Regions from separate parts of the Mesorhizobium sp. M1334 genome, predicted to be linked through region 1. Evidence: predicted binding sites of a transcription regulator. Region 1 holds the regulator's gene; the other holds the start of a gene.
What was found. The regulator PhoB, encoded in region 1, activates phosphate uptake and scavenging genes when phosphate is short. The targets are predictions, from matches to a motif close to TGTCATNNANCTGTCAT.
Positions count from the first base shown of each region.

Region 2: NKH17_RS16200 (PhoX family protein) is a predicted target of PhoB. The motif match lies at 3,363-3,379, and genes of this name have one in related genera.

Region 1 is NZ_JAMYLM010000002.1:552,384-560,497, forward strand. Features, by position in the region: gene NKH17_RS06175 (CHASE domain-containing protein) at 1-670, opposite strand, end outside; gene NKH17_RS06180 (ATP-binding cassette domain-containing protein) at 800-1,600, opposite strand; gene NKH17_RS06185 (sugar ABC transporter permease) at 1,616-2,980, opposite strand; gene xylF (D-xylose ABC transporter substrate-binding protein) at 3,124-4,164, opposite strand; gene NKH17_RS06195 (ROK family protein) at 4,448-5,692, shown strand; gene phoB (phosphate regulon transcriptional regulator PhoB) at 5,702-6,391, opposite strand; gene phoU (phosphate signaling complex protein PhoU) at 6,408-7,115, opposite strand; gene pstB (phosphate ABC transporter ATP-binding protein PstB) at 7,148-7,951, opposite strand; gene pstA (phosphate ABC transporter permease PstA) at 7,948-8,114, opposite strand, start outside.
Region 2 is NZ_JAMYLM010000007.1:239,545-247,658, forward strand. Features, by position in the region: gene NKH17_RS16180 (SulP family inorganic anion transporter) at 1-1,426, opposite strand, end outside; gene NKH17_RS16185 (helix-turn-helix domain-containing protein) at 1,606-1,875, opposite strand; gene NKH17_RS16190 (phosphatase PAP2 family protein) at 2,190-2,891, opposite strand; gene NKH17_RS16195 (hypothetical protein) at 2,906-3,244, opposite strand; gene NKH17_RS16200 (PhoX family protein) at 3,446-5,452, shown strand; gene NKH17_RS16205 (GNAT family N-acetyltransferase) at 5,556-6,236, opposite strand; gene NKH17_RS16210 (MarR family winged helix-turn-helix transcriptional regulator) at 6,236-6,724, opposite strand; gene NKH17_RS16215 (ABC transporter permease) at 6,861-7,622, opposite strand; gene NKH17_RS16220 (ABC transporter ATP-binding protein) at 7,637-8,114, opposite strand, start outside.

The sequences.
Region 1 (8,114 bases):
AGGCCGCATAAAGGAAGCCGGCAGTCGAGGATCTCGTCGCGTTCACGGCGTCCGGCGCGGTTTCGACATTGAGCCGGACGAAGACGAGGAACCCGGTAAAGGTCTGCGCGGCACCCGTATCCTTGCCGAGCTGCACGAGCCCGCTGGCGTGCTGCTGATCGTCGGCCATCGCCTTTTCGATTGCCTCGCGCCGCGCCGGCCCGGTGAACATGTCGTAGCCGATGCTGGATTGGTTGGACGGATCCAGCGGTTCGAACAGCACGATGGGCGTACGCCACGGTAAGTTCGTGTCGGGGTAGATCGGATGACTTGCGCCGTGATCGTGCAGGATGTCGCGCTCGACCGCCGCCTCGTTGCCAGTTTTCGCCAGGCGGAGGAAACCGATGCCGCGCAGGCCGGCGAAATTATTGTCGATGTCGAGCGCGTTGAAGAAAGCCTTGAACTCGCCTTGCGAGATACCGCCATTGCGCGCGTCGAACAGCGCTCGGGTCGAACGCAGCAGCGACAGGTCCAGGTCGATGCGGCTTTCGATCCGGTTAAGCGCGTCGTCCGCCGTCGCCTCGAATTTTATGCGGGCCGCCTCCTGGGTGGCAAAATAGGCAAAGCCCGCCATCGTCAGGCTGATCAGCGCGACGGCGATAAAAGCGACGGTCGGAAACAGCTTCTTCAATTGCTGATACGTCCCGTGGACGGTTCGGCATCTTTATGGGCAAGTCCCGACGCCAACACAATGGCCAGGCCAAAGCATGGTGACGGCTGGCACATTTTGGCGGCTTGTGATTAGCCGGCTAATTCTCGTTCATGCGGCGATCTTCAGCGCGCCCGGCCCCGGAATGGCGCCGGGTGGGCACTTGCCAAGGATGATCATGCCGAGCACTTCGTCCTGGGTGACGTCGGTTGTGCGCGCCGTGCCGACAACCCGACCGTTCTTCATGACGCAGACACGGTCGGCAAGCTCGAACACGTCGTGAATATCATGGCTGATCAGGAAGATGCCGATGCCGTCGGCCTTGAGCTGCTTGACCAGTTCGCCGACCTGCGCCGTCTCCTGCGGCCCGAGTGCCGCCGTCGGCTCGTCCATGATCAGGATGCGAGCATTGAACAGGATGGCGCGGGCGATCGCCACCGACTGCCGCTGGCCGCCCGAAAGCTTTACCACCGGCTCCTTGAAGCGTTGGAAACGCGGATTGAGCCTGCCCATCACCTTGCGCGCCTCGGCCTCCATGGCGACGTCGTCGAGCGTACCCCAGCCGGTCATCAGCTCGCGGCCGAGAAACAGGTTGGCGGCCGCATCGACATTGTCGGCCAGCGCCAGCGTCTGATAGATCGTCTCGATGCCGTACTTCTTGGCGTCGCGGGGGTTGGAGATCGAAGCCTCCTCGCCGTTGACGAAAATCTGGCCCGCATCGCGCTTATAGGCGCCGGACAGGATTTTTATCAACGTCGATTTGCCGGCACCGTTGTGGCCGAGCAAAGCCATCACCTCGCCCGGGAAAAGATCGACCGAGGCATCGTCGACGGCGCGAATGCCGCCGAAGGCGATCGAGATGTTGCGCATGTCGATCAGCGGCGTGCCCGTGGGAGCGGTCTTGTCGGCCATGATCGTTCCTCCTCCCTAAATGCGTTTGCGATAGACGGTATCGAGCCAGACCGCGAGCACCAGCACGGCGCCGACGACGATGCTCTGCAGCGGTGAATCGATGCCGAGCAGCACCATGCCGGACTGCAGTGATTGCATCAAAAGTGCGCCGAGCATGGCGCCGAGCACCGTGCCGGAGCCGCCTGCAAGTGACGTGCCGCCGATGACCGCGGCGGCGATGACCAGCAGTTCGTCTAGCGTGCCCAGCGCATTGGTCGACGAGTTCTGCCTGGCTGACGAGATCGCCGCGGCGATCGTCGCCAGCACGCCCATGATCATGAACACCTTCATGGTCACCCAACGCGTGTTGATACCGGCAAGGTTGGCGGCTTCCGGATTGCCGCCGATGGCGAAGACATAGCGGCCGAAACGGGTACGCTTGGTGATGAAGGTCATGATCAGCCCGACGGCCACAGCCATCAGCACGGGTATGGCGATGCCATGGGCGATGAACAGCCCGCCTTCGGGAACCGTTATATTGTTGGCCGCCGCGTATCTGTTCACGATGCCGACCGGCCAAGGATAGGAATTGGCGAGCCATATGGCGCCCATGATGACAGCGCAGGTGAGGACACCGAGGAACGTCTCGGCCCAGATCGGGCGCAACGGAAAGCGGAACCGCTTGCGCTGCACCCGCCCGTTGAGCAGCATGAACACAACCGCCAGGCACGCGATAATTCCGACGATCCAGCTCCATCGCGCGCCGATCGAACCCGCCGGCCCACCGCCCATCAGCTGGAACGTGGCATCAAGCGGCGCAATCGTCTGACCGCTGGCGACCCACCATGCGGCACCCCGCCAGACCAGAAGGCCGCCCAGCGTCACGATGAAGGCCGGCACCTCGAGATAAGCGATGATGTATCCCTGGAACGCTCCGATAAGAAGGCCGAGCGCCAGGCCAATGGCCAGCGCCAGGATCCAGATCCAGGGGTTGCCGAGTTGCAGACCGATCATTCGCACCAGGAAATGCACCTGCGCAAAGCCCATGACCACGCCAATCAGGCCTTCGGCGGAACCGACCGACAGGTCGATATTGCGCATGACGATAACCAGCACCATTCCGGCGGCCATTATGGCCACGGCGGAAGTCTGCACCGAGAGGTTCCAGAGATTGCGTGGCGTCAGGAAGGTCCGGCTGTCGAAGTCGAACGGATTGACGCCGAGCCGTACGCTGGAAACGACATGCAGCCCGATCCAGATGACCAACAGCGCGCCGATCATGCCGAGCATACGGGTGTCGATCTCGGTTGCCTTGAGAAACCGGGCAACGATGCCGAGCTCGGATTCCCGCGCCCGGTCTGCCGTGCTGTCGACCGGCGTGTTGGAAGTCGTGTCGGTCATCATGTTTCTCCCGCCGGGTTGCCGTCTGCCGCGGATGCCGGAAGCAGCCTAGAAGTTATCCGCCGGAAGCGGAAAAACAATTCTTTTTGAAAAAACGCCGCGGCATTACAGCCGCGGCGTTCTCTACGCTTGGAAACGACGGATCAGTTGCAGACCGCAACAGTGCCAGCCGCCACGCCGGCGCAGACCTCTTCTTGCTTGATCCAGCCGGCGTCGATGACGACGTTGAGGTTATCCTTGGTGATGGCGACCGGAGTCAGGAACAGCGACTTGACCGTGTTGCCGCCGGGCGTGGTGAAATCCTTCACGCCGGCAATGTCGGTCATCTGCTTGCCGTCGGCAAGCTGCGAGGCGATCTCGGCGGCGTTCTTACCGAGCTCGCGCGCGTCCTTCCACACCGACACGGTCTGTGTGCCAAGCGCGATGCGGTTCAGCGCGGCGTGGTCGCCGTCCTGGCCGGAGACCGGAACCGATCCGGCCAACCCTTGTGCTGTCAGCGCGGCGACGACGCCACCGGCGGTGCCGTCATTGGCCGCGACCACGGCATCGACCTTGTTGTCGTTGGCGGTCAGGAACTGTTCCATGTTCTTCTGAGCGTTGGCCGGCAGCCAGCCGTCCGTATAGGCCTCGCCGACATTCTTGATCTTGCCGCTGTCGATGGCCTCCTTCAGCACCTCCATCGAACCGGCAAACAGGAAATCGGCATTCGGATCGGAACCCGAACCCTTGATGAAGACGTAGTTGCCTTCCGGCTTCACCTTGAAGACTTCGCGGGCCTGCATGCGGCCGACTTCCTTGTTGTCGAAGGTCAGATAGAACACGTCCTTGTTCTCGATCAGCCGGTCATAGCCGACGACCGGGATGCCTTCGTCCAGTGCCTTCTGCACGGCCGGCCCGATGGCCGAGGCATCCTGTGCCAGGATGATCAGCGCATTGGCACCCTGCGAGATCAGGCTCTCGACGTCGGTGAGCTGCTTGCCGGGGTTGGACTGTGCGTCGGCGGAAATATACTTGTCGCCGGCGGCCTCGATGGCCGCCTTCATTGCGGCCTCGTCGGTCTTCCAGCGCTCTTCCTGGAAGTTCGACCAGGAAACGCCGATGACCTTGTCTTTCGCCTGCGCCACCGACGCCAGCGCCAGCGTCATGGCGACACCCGCCAGAATGGCGGTCGTGAATTTCTTCATCATATCCTCCCTGCGCCGCGTACGGCGTGACCAATTGCTCAACGACCAGCTTAGAAGCTCTATTTTTTCGAGCCTCGAAAAAATACTGGCCCGATCTCCGGCTGCTGTCAACATCGATTCTGATGGATTTTGATGACTGTGCGAGTTTTTTCGAGCGCCGGAATAAACGATGACAGCGCCACCTGCATCTGACACTATTTGCCGCATCCGACACTATTTGTCGGACATTACCGACGGCTTCCGGTTCATGAGCGGCCGCGGCAACCGGGAGGAAAGCAAAACGATGTCGGTCGGAATCCGCCACGACGATTTGCGCCGGCGCAACCGGGCGATGGTGATCTCGGCGGTGCGCCGGGCCGGCCAGCCGTCGCGTACGGAGATCGCAGCCACCACCGGCCTCAGTCATTCAACCATATCGGCGATCTCCTCCGACCTGATACGGGAAGGCATCCTCGCCGAGAGCAAGGCAAGTGAGGCCGTTTCGTTGAAACGCGGTCGTCCGCAGGTCGGCCTCGCCCTCAACCCGGAAGCGGCGGCGGTGCTGACCGTGGTGTTGTCACTGAATTTCCTGTCGGCCGCCATTATCGACTATGCGGGACAGGTGGTCGCCGAGGAACAGCGCCGGCTGGACACGCTGACCATGCCGCGCGACGAGCTGATCCGCGAATGCATGGCCATCGTCCGGCGCCGGCTTGAGGACCCAGACCTTGACGTCCGCAGTGTCGCCCGCATCGCCCTGGCGATTCAGGGCATTACCGACTCCCCTGCACGCGCCATGCTGTGGTCGCCGATCACGCCGCAGACCGACATCGCCTTTGCCGACCTGCTGGAAGACGAATTCGGCATCCCGGCCACGGTGGAGAACGACTGCAATATGATGGCGGTGGCTTTGCGCTGGCGCGATCCGGATCGCTATCGCGACGACTTCATCGCCATCCTGCTTTCGCATGGCATCGGTATGGGGCTTGTGCTGAAGGGCGAACTGTTCACCGGGACGCATTCCTCGGGCGGCGAATTTGGCCACATGATCCATCATCCGGGCGGCGCGCTCTGCCGGTGCGGGCGGCGCGGCTGCATCGAAGCCTATGCCGGCAACTATGCCATCTGGCGCAACGCCAGGCAGATGAGCGAAGACAGCGAACCGGTCGCCGACGTCAGCGACGCCGACATGCGCGCGCTGGCCGCCCGCGCGCGCGAGAAGGATGGGCCGGAACGCGAGGCCTACCGCAAGGCCGGCGAAGCGCTGGGTTTCGGTCTCGGCTCGCTGTTCGCGCTGATCGATCCGGCACCGGTCGCGATGGTCGGCGCCAGTGCCGCCGCCTTCGATCTGATCGAGCCGGCCTTGCGCAAGGCCATCGCCCAGACCGCCGGCGGCCAGCACTCGGGCTCGATCTCCTTCGATACCGAGCCGAACGAATTGCCGCTGATCCGCGAAGGCTGCGCGATGCGGGCGTTAAGCTTCGTCGACCAGGAGATTTTCGCGCCGGGCGCGCAAATGAGGCCCGGCGTCAGAAAGAACGTCGCCTGACCAGGCGGGTCAATCTTCCCGGATCGCGTAACCGGCACCGCGGATGGTGCGGATGACATCCGGCATGCGGCCGTTGTTGACGGCCTTGCGCAGCCGCCCGACATGCACGTCAACGGTGCGTTCGTCGATATAGATCGTCTCGCCCCAGACATTATCGAGCAACTGGCTACGCGAGAAGACGCGGCCCGGATGCCGCATCATGAACTCGAGCAACCGGAATTCGGTCGGCCCGAGCCGGATCTCGCTCTTCTTGCGATAAACCCGGTGCGATTCGCGATCGAGCACGATGTCGCCGACCTTCAGCACGCTGGACAGCACTTCCGGCTTGGCGCGGCGCAGCAGCGCCTTGACCCTGGCCATGAATTCCGGTGTCGAAAACGGTTTGACCAGATAGTCGTCGGCGCCGGTCGAAAGACCGCGCACCCGGTCGCTCTCCTCGCCGCGCGCGGTCAGCATAATGATCGGCAGCCGCTCGGTTTCGGGGCGCACCCGCAACCGGCGGCAGAGCTCGATGCCGGAAACCGCTGGTATCATCCAGTCGAGCACCAGAAGGTCGGGCACATTCTCCTGCAAACGGATCTCGGCTTCGTCGCCACGTGTCACCACCTCGACCTGGTAGCCTTCGGATTCGAGATTGTAGCGGAGCAGCACGCCCAACGGCTCCTCGTCCTCCACCACCATTATGCGTGGTGCGATCATCGGCTGGGCACCCCCATCATGTCACCGGTGCGGACATTGTCGTTTCGTCCTGCTTCGGACGATTGACCGGCAATTGCTCGCCGGTCAGCACATAATACGCATTTTCGGCGATGTTGGTGACATGGTCGCCGATCCGCTCGAGATTCTTGGCGCAGAACAGCAGATGCGTGCAAGCGGTGATGTTGCGCGGATCTTCCATCATGTAGGTCAACAGCTCGCGGAACACGGACGTGTATTTGACGTCGATACGCTCGTCGGCGGCACGCAGCTTGGCCAACGCGGCCGCATCGCCTGCAGCATATTCCTCGATGACGCCCTGCACCTGAATGAGCACCAGCTGCGCCATCGCATCGATGGAATGCGAAAGGTCGCGCGGCGTGACGCTGAGGCCGACCGCGCTCACACGCTTGGCGATGTTCTTGGCAAGGTCGCCGATGCGTTCGAGGTCGCCGGCCATGCGGATCGCTCCGACGACATGGCGCAGATCGTGAGCCATTGGCTGGCGCTTGGCGATCAGGGTGATGGCGCGGTCGTCCAGTTCGCGTTGACGCGCGTCCATGATGGCGTCGTCGGAGACGACGCGTTGCGCCAGCACGTTGTCGGAATTCAACAGGGCCTTGGTCGCCCCGCCGACCATCGAACCGGCGAGGTCGGCCATGTCGCGGATCAGCTTGCTGATCTGCTCGAGATCCTCGTCGAAAGAAGCGACTGTGTGTTCGCCCATGGTCCTGTCCTCATATGCATGATCGGAACGGCTCAGCCGAAGCGGCCGGTGATGTAGTCCTGCGTGCGCTTCTCGCGGGGCGACGTGAATATCTTCTCGGTCCGGTCGAACTCGACCAGTTCACCCAGATACATGAAGGCGGTCTGGCGCGACACGCGCGCCGCTTGCTGCATGTTGTGGGTGACGATGACGATCGTGTAGTCGGCTTGCAGCTCGTCGATCAGTTCCTCGATCTTGGCCGTCGACAGCGGGTCGAGGGCCGAAGCCGGTTCGTCGAGCAGAATGACTTCCGGCTTCACTGCCACGGTGCGGGCAATGCAGAGCCGCTGCTGCTGGCCGCCGGACAGGCTCAAGCCGCTGGCGTTTAGCTTGTCCTTGACCTCGCTCCACAGCGCGGCCCGCTTCAACGCTTGCTCGACGCGGCCGTCCATCTCGGACTTGCCGAGATTCTCGTAGAGCCTGACGCCGAAGGCGATGTTCTCATAGATCGACATCGGGAACGGCGTCGGCTTCTGGAATACCATGCCGATCTTTGTCCTGAGGAGGTTGAGATCCTGCGACCGGTCGAGAATGTTCTTGCCGTCAAGCAGCACCTGGCCCTCGGCGGTCTGTTTCGGGTAGAGCTCGTAGATGCGGTTGAAGACGCGCAGCAGCGTCGATTTCCCGCAACCCGAAGGGCCGATGAAGGCCGTGACGCTGCGCTCGGGCAGCGACAGGCTGATGTCCTTCAGCGCCTTGCTCTGGCCGTAGTAGAAGTTGAGGTTCTTGACCTCGATCTTCGTCTTCTCGGTGACCGTTTCGGTCATCGTCATGTCTGGGGACAACATCTGTGTCATCTGTCCTCTCTGCGTCCGGTAAGGCTGCGGGCGAGGATGCTCAAGCCCAGAACCGTCAGGGTGATTATGAGTGCGCCGGTCCACGCCAGTTGCTGCCATTCCTCGTAAGGGCTGAGAGCGAACTGGAAGATGGTCACCGGCAGGCTGGCCATCGGCGCGTTGA
Region 2 (8,114 bases), on a different contig from region 1:
CGAAGAAAAAGGCGCCCGATATCCGGTAGACCACGGTGTCGGCATCGCTCGCCTCGCTGGAATCATAAGCGCTGGCTCGGTCGGCGACGTCTTCCTGCACCAGGGATTGATGGTCCGCCTCCACCGCGATGCTCTTGGCCATGCGGTCGATGAACAGGATCGAGCCTAGCGCGAAGCCGACGACGATGCCTTCGGTCAGGTCGCGGAAGATGACGATCAGGAACGTCGCCATCAGTACCAGCGCATCGCCGCGCGAGGCGCGCAGCAAGGTGGCGAAGGCCTGTTTCTCGAACATGTTCCAGCACACCACCGCCAGCACGCCGGCAAGTGCTGCAAGCGGGATATAGCTGGCCAGCGGTGCCGCCACCAGCATCAGAGCAAGCAGGATGGCCGAGTGCATCATGCCTGAGACCGGTCCATGCGCGCCGGCCCGTACATTGGTCGCGGTGCGGGCAATGGTGCCAGTGGTGCATATGCCGCCGAACAAGGCGGAGGCGATATTGGCGAAGCCTTGCGCCACCAACTCGCAATTGGAGCGATGCCGCCTTCCGGTCATGCCGTCGGCGACGACGGCCGACAGCAGCGATTCGATCGCCCCGAGCAGCGCAAAGGCGATAGCGTCCGGCAGCACGTCGATTATCCTGTCGAGGCTGAGCGGCGGGAAGGCCGGCCATTGCAGGCTGCGCGGGATGCCGCCGAAGCGCGTGCCGATCGTCTCGGCCGGCATGGCGAGCAATGCGACGACGAGGGATGCCAGTCCGATGGCAATCAGCATAGCCGGCCACTTCGGCCGAAACCGCCTCAACGTCGCAATGGTGATGATGGTCAGTGCCGCCACCGCAGTTGCGGCGAGGTTGATTGTTCCGGCCGCTTCGCCGATGGCCATCAGCTTCGGCACCAGCGGCCCTGGCTCCTTGCCGGCGAGCTTCAGCCCGAACAGTTCCACGATCTGGCCGGAGAAGATGATGACAGCGATGCCGGCGGTGAAGCCGACGGTCACCGGGTAGGGGATGAATTTGATGTAGGTGCCAAGTCTGAGATAGCCGATGGCAAGCAGGAACACGCCGGCCATCATCGTCGCCAGCAGCAAGCCGTCGACGCCAACCCGCGCCACCGTCGCCGCCACAAGCACAATGAAGGCGCCGGCCGGGCCGCCGATCTGGAAACGGCTGCCGCCAAGCGCCGAGACCAGGAAGCCGCCAATGATCGAGGTGTAGAGCCCGCGCTCCGGCGTCACGCCTGAAGCAATGGCAATTGCCATCGACAACGGCAGCGCAACGATGGCGACAGTCAGCCCGGCGATGGCATCCGCCTTGAAATGCGTGAGCGTGTAGCCCTCGCGCAGCACCGTCACCAGCTTCGGGGTGAACAGTTCGGAAAATGTCGGCCGCGCCGGTTGATGCACTGCCCGCTGCGTCTGATCCATCGAGTGCCTTCCGCATGAAACCAAGGAGCGGCGGGATCGTCGGCAGGACTGTCGGCGGTCGCCGTCGCGACTTGGAGCGCGTGCGTCCAAGTAGGCGCACAGATACGCCCCAACACTTTTGACCCGCGCATCGGACTATCCGAAAATCGAATTTGATTTTCGGCGATGCGGCAGTAGCGTCAGCCTTGCGGGTTCTGCGGCGTGACAGGCTTGAGGCGAACGCCCCTGCCGCCACGCTCGCTCGCCTGGTTCTCGCCGATCAGCTCGACCCCGGCCTCTTCAAGGGCCTGGATGACCTTCATCAGCGTATCGACCACGCCCCGGACCACGCCGTCGCTCGCTTCCATGCGCTGAATGGTTGGAAGCGAAACCCCGGCGCGCTCGGCGAGGGTCTTCTGATCGATGCCGGCCAGCGCCCTCGCGGCACGCATCTGCGCGGCAGTGATCATCGGTCAAAACCCCGTCTGAGTTCTGCAGTATCACGTATAATACCTTCATGATGATGGGTCAAACATCATCTTGCATATGTGAAACATGCAACAGTCTTTGCCAGCCGGTGCGCTGGCATGCTACAAACCTCGACATCGTTAGGCGGGACATCCATTGCGGTACCGATTTCACAGGTACGACCTTAAAAAGGATGAGCAGGTGAAGACATTCAAAGCGTTGGCGACCTCGACAGTCTTGCTGTCGATGGTTTTCCTGCTGGCAGGCTGCGGACATGGCCTGATCAACAGGCTGATTTGAAGTAGTCCGGCCGACGTCAGGTGCCGTCGGCCCGCCCTAGCCATCGCTGCAGCAATCGTGCCGCCAGCCAGCACAGCATCGCCCAGGCAAAGCCGGCGCACCAGCCGGCCAGCACGTCGGACGGCCAGTGGACGCCGAGATAGATGCGGCTGATGCCGACGACCACCGTCGTCAGCACCGCCAGCACGAGTACATAGATCTTCGTTATGCGCCCGGGCAAAAACCGTGCCGCCATGCTGCCCAGCGTCAAATACGTCACCGCCGACAGCATGGCGTGGCCGCTCGGAAACGAAAGCGATGCCACATCGGCGAGATGCGAGACCAGATCGGGGCGCGGCCGGTCGATATCGAATTTCAGCACGCTTGACAGGAGCTGGCCGCCCGCCACCGCGACGAACATGAGAAGCGCCGCGCCTGGCCTGCGGATAAGGAGCAGATAGACGATCATTGCTGCCGTGATCAGCACCAGCACGCTGGCGCTGCCAAGGCTGGTGACGTCGCGCATCGCTCCTTCCAGCCACGCCGGTCCGATCGGATTGTCAGGCTGGCCGGCCTTGCGGAAGGCAAGCAGGATTTCGGTGTCGAAGGCATGCGGCGTGGTCGCCCGCGCCAGCTCCATCAGTTCTTCGAACCCCCACAGCCCGCCGGCAATGACCAGCCCGGCCAGCAGAACCGGGAACTCCAGCCAGTTGCGCAGTCTGCTTGCAATCTTCTTCATCGGCCCGATCGCAGCTACAGCCTTTGCAGATAGGGCCCGAGCGTGATCAGCGCCACAGCTGCGATGGCAAGCACAATGCCGGTTGCCTGCAAGGCATTGACGCGCTCGCCGAAGAAGACCAGCGCCACCACATTCACCGACACCAGCTGGATCACCGCCGACAGGCTGAACGACACCGACATGCCGAATTCACGGATCAGCCTCAGCATGATCAGATTGCCCAGCGAATAGAGCGCCAACGTCAGCACGATCTTGCCGAGGCTCGGCGCCAGCCCCCACTGTTTTGCGGCCATCGCCGCCAGCAGGAAGATCACCGTCGAAACGCAGAGCTGCCCAAGTCCCCAGAAACTCACTTTTGTTCCTCCCGATGCGGTCCCTACGCGCCTGCCGCAGCTCTTGTTTCCGAAGCGCCGGTCGCGGTCAAGCGGGGCTGATGTTGGATACGAAATCGCAGATGGCAATTAGCCGGCATGTCATCAAACTGTGACCTGCCGGTAATACCGGATTGGCCAGGCAACACGCTCCAGCAATCCATCCAGCCAGAGGCAGGCCCTATGACCGAACAGCGCTCGACCGAACATCGCACCCCTGACGCCCATTTCCGCACCAGCCTGCTCGAGGAAAACGATGGGCCAGGAGCCAATTCCACCGACAACCGCACCATGGGTGAGATCATCGCCGCGCGGTTCTCGCGCCGCGGCTTCCTCAAGGGCTCGCTTGCCGTCTCGGCCATAGCCGCTACCGTCAGCCCGCTGGCGCTGATCGCCGCCGACAACGCCCGCGCCGCCGAAGGCTCCGCCTTCGCTTTCGACGAGCTCGAGGCCGGCATCGACGACAAGCATCACGTCGCACCTGGCTATGACGCCGACGTGCTGCTGCGCTGGGGCGATCCGCTGTTCGCCGATTCGCCGGAATTCGATCCGACAAAACAGTCGGCGGAAGCCCAGGCCAGACAATTCGGCTACAACAACGACTATGTCGGTTATATCCCGATCGGCGGCTCGGCCGAGCATGGCCTGCTGGTCGTCAACCACGAATACACCAATCCGCATCTGATGTTCCCGGGCCTCGTCACCATCGTCGATGGCAAAGCCAAGCAGGCGCCCCTCAGCAAGGAGCAAGTCGATGTCGAGATGGCCGCGCATGGCGGCACCATTGTCGAGATCCGCAAAGAAGCCGGCAAATGGCAGGTCGTGCGCGACGGCAAGCTCAACCGCCGCATCACCTCCAATACCGAGATGGCACTGTCTGGCCCCGTCGCCGGCCACGACCGCGTCAAGACCAGCGCCGACCCGAGCGGTACGAAGGTCATCGGCACCCTCAACAACTGCGCCGGCGGCGTCACGCCGTGGGGCACCTATGTCATGGCCGAGGAGAACATCCACGGCTATTTCTCGGGCGAGCTGCCGCAGGGCCATAACGAGGCGGCCAACTACAAGCGCCTCGGCATTCCCGAAGGCGCCTATGAATGGGCGGCGCATCATGACCGTTTCGATATCGGCAAGGAGCCGAACGAGCCGAACCGCTTCGGCTGGATCGTCGAGGTCGACGTTCAGGATCCGACGTCGGTGCCGAGGAAGCGCACCGCCATGGGCCGCTTCAAGCATGAGGGCGCAGAATCGATCGTCGCCAAGGATGGCCGTGTCGCCTTCTACCTCGGCGACGACGAGCGCTTCGACTATGTCTATAAGTTCGTCACCACAGGCAAGTTCAATCCGGACGATCGCGCCGCCAACATGAATTTGCTCGACGACGGCACCTTGCATGTCGCCAAGTTCGCCGAGGACGGTTCAATCGAATGGCTGCCGATCGTCTTCGGCCAGGGACCGCTGACAGCGGCAAACGGCTTTGCCAGCCAGGCCGACGTGCTGATCGAGACGCGCCGTGCCGCCGACCTGCTTGGCGCCACCAAGATGGACCGCCCGGAAGACATCCAGCCCAATGCCGCCAATGGCAAGGTCTATGTCATGCTGACCAACAATTCGAAGCGCAAGGCCGACCAGGTCGACGCCGCCAATCCGCGCGCCGAAAACGCCTTTGGCCATATCATTGAGATCGTCGAGGATGGCGGTGATTTCGCTGCGACCAAGGGCAAGTGGGAAATCCTGCTGAAATGCGGTGATCCCGCCGTGGCCGAAATCGGCGCCACCTTCTCCACCGCAACCACTGCCAATGGCTGGTTCGGCATGCCGGACAATTGCGCGGTCGATTCGGCCGGCCGCCTCTGGGTTGCTACCGACGGCCAGGGCCCGAAGGCCACAGGCCGCACCGACGGCCTGTGGGCGGTCGACACGGAAGGCCCGGCGCGGGCGACCTCAAAGCTGTTCTTCCGTGTGCCGATCGGCGCCGAAATGTGTGGTCCCCTGTTTGCGCCGGACGACCAGACTGCTTTCGTTGCTGTCCAGCATCCAGGCGACGGTGGCGAGGACTGGGAGGCTTTTGGGCGTCCCTCCTATTATGAGGATTTGTCGACCCGCTGGCCTGACTTCAAGCCGGACATGCCGGTGCGCCCGGCGGTCGTTGCCATCACCAGGCAAGGCGGCGGCAAGATCGCGGTCTGAGACGCAGGAAGGCCTTGCAGTCTCGAGGAAGGATTTCGGTGATGCGAAATCCTTCCTTTCCTGATATGGGATGCATCCATGCTGCGCATCATGCGCCGACTAATCATTCGGTGCGCTGAACCACGGCCACATTCATTGTGCTTCGCAACCTGAAGCCAATGGACTCGTATAGTCTAATGGCCGTGGTGTTGCTGGCATAGGCGTGAAGATAGGGAACTTCGCCGCGCGCCACTATCCGGTTTGCCACGAACAGGGACAGCAGCTTGCCTAGGCCACCGCCGCGAAATTCCGGATGTGAGCACACCCCGCTGAGTTCGGTATAGCCAGGTTGTTTCATGCGCTCGCCGGCCATTGCCACAAGTCTGCCCTCGATTTTCACGCCCCAAAAATCGCCCAGGCTCAAGGCTTCGAGCGTGAATGGGCCAGGCTTGGTGAGCAATGCCAGGGCGAGCATCTCAGCCGCATCGTCTCGGGTCAGACGTTGTACACGTTGATCAGACACGGTTTGCAACGGCCGCTCGGCAATCATTTGAACCCCGGCTGCGGTCAACGTCGCGGAAAGCCCCGCGGGCAGAGCAATGGCGTCCGACTGAAGCAGGATGACGCTCTCGCCCGCGGAGACAAGCTGTTCGAGCGCCCGCAGGCTTTCGGCGTCGTCGGCGCCAGTGGCGGCGAATGGAACGATCGACGGCCGATACCGCCTGGCGAGGTCATTACCTTGCGCGAACGCCCGATGTCGCGTCTGAAGCGCGCTCCAGATAGGCCGGTCGAGCAGGTGTCTCATCACGCAGCGCCCTCCGGATTTTTCACTCGACGGTCGAGAGGGGCCACGGCGAGGCCGTCCTCGATGGCGGTCAGCTGCTCAAGAAGCGACCCCGAAAGATCCGCGCACAAATCCGCAACGGCGTTTTCGATGCGCGGCCAGACCTCGCGCTTTGCGACATCGACCAGCCGCCGGCCGTCCCGAGTGAGAGAGACAATCCTGCGCCGCTGGTCATCGGTCGACGGACTAACCTCGAGCAATCCCAATCCGGCCAGAAGCGAGACGCTTCGCGTTACACCCGGCTGCGCGATGCCAAGCGATTGCGCCAGTTCCCCGACAGGCAGCGGGCCCAGCCTGTCGAGCGCGGCCAGCAGTGGGTACTGGCTCGCCTGAACCGGAACATCCAGCCGGTCGAGCATGCGCTGCGCCTCCGCTTGCAGTTGCTCGCCTATACGCTTCATCCTGCTGCCCAGGCACAAGAAACCAAGCGATCGTACGACGTCTTCCATACGCCAATCCGTCTCGCGAAAAACCATAACATGGTATATAACAAAACATGAAGATCAAGGGGCTGTCGTCGCAAGGGCTGCACTCAGCGCTGTTTCCGTTGACTGATAAGGCTGCTTTGCCTAGCAGGCCAGTCGATCAGTTGCGCAGCCGGTAGCCGGTCCTGAAGATCCAGGCGACGATTGCTATGCAGACGAGCAGGAAAACAACCGTCATGCCGAGACTGACGCCGACCGAAACGTCGGATTTGCCGTAGAAGCTCCAGCGGAACCCACTGACCAGGTAGACGACCGGGTTGAACAGCGTCACCGTGCGCCAGATGCCCGGCAGCATGTTGATCGAATAGAAGCTGCCGCCGAGGAAGGTCAGCGGCGTGATGATCAGCAGCGGCACCAGCTGCAGCTGCTCGAAGCTCTTCGCCCAGATGCCGATGATGAAGCCGAACAGGCTGAAGGTCACCGCCGTCAGCACCAGGAAGGCGAGCATCCAGAACGGATGCTCGATGTGAAGCGGCACGAACAGCGAGGCCGTCGCCAGGATGATCAGGCCAAGCACGATCGACTTTGTCGCCGCACCCCCGACATAGGCGATGACGATCTCCAGATAGGACACAGGCGCCGACAGCAATTCGTAGATCGAGCCGACGAATTTCGGAAAATAGATAGCGAAAGAAGCGTTGGAGATCGACTGCGTCAGCAGCGACAGCATGATCAGCCCCGGCACGATGAAGGCGCCGTAGCTGATGCCGTCGATCTCGGTGATGCGCGAGCCGATGGCCGAGCCGAAGACGACGAAATAGAGCGACGTCGAAATGACCGGCGAAACAATGCTCTGCAGCACCGTGCGAAGGGCGCGCGCCATCTCCACCCGATAGATCGCCCATACCGCATGAAGATTCATGACCGCGCGCGGGTTCATGCCTGTTTCCTCACCAGATTGACGAAGATCTCCTCGAGCGAGCTGTTTTCCGTGTCGATGTCGCGGAACTGGATGCCGGCCGCCTCGAGCTCGCGGATCAACGAGGCGACGCCCGGCCGTTCGCTCTGGTTGTCATAAGTATAGGTCAGCTGCCCGCCATCCGGCGAAAGCTCCAGCGCGTAGCGCGAAAAGGCGTCGGGAACGGTGGCCAGGGGACTGCGCAGTTCCAGCACAAGCCGCTTGCGGCCGAGCTTGCGCATCAGCTCGGCCTTGTCCTCGACCAGCACGATCTCGCCGCGGTTAATGACGCCGACGCGGTCGGCCATCGCCTCCGCTTCTTCGATGTAGTGCGTGGTCAGGATGATGGTGACGCCGTCTTCGCGCAGCCTGCGCACCATCGCCCACATGTCCTGGCGCAGCTCGACATCGACGCCTGCCGTCGGTTCGTCGAGGAACAGGATGCGCGGCTCGTGC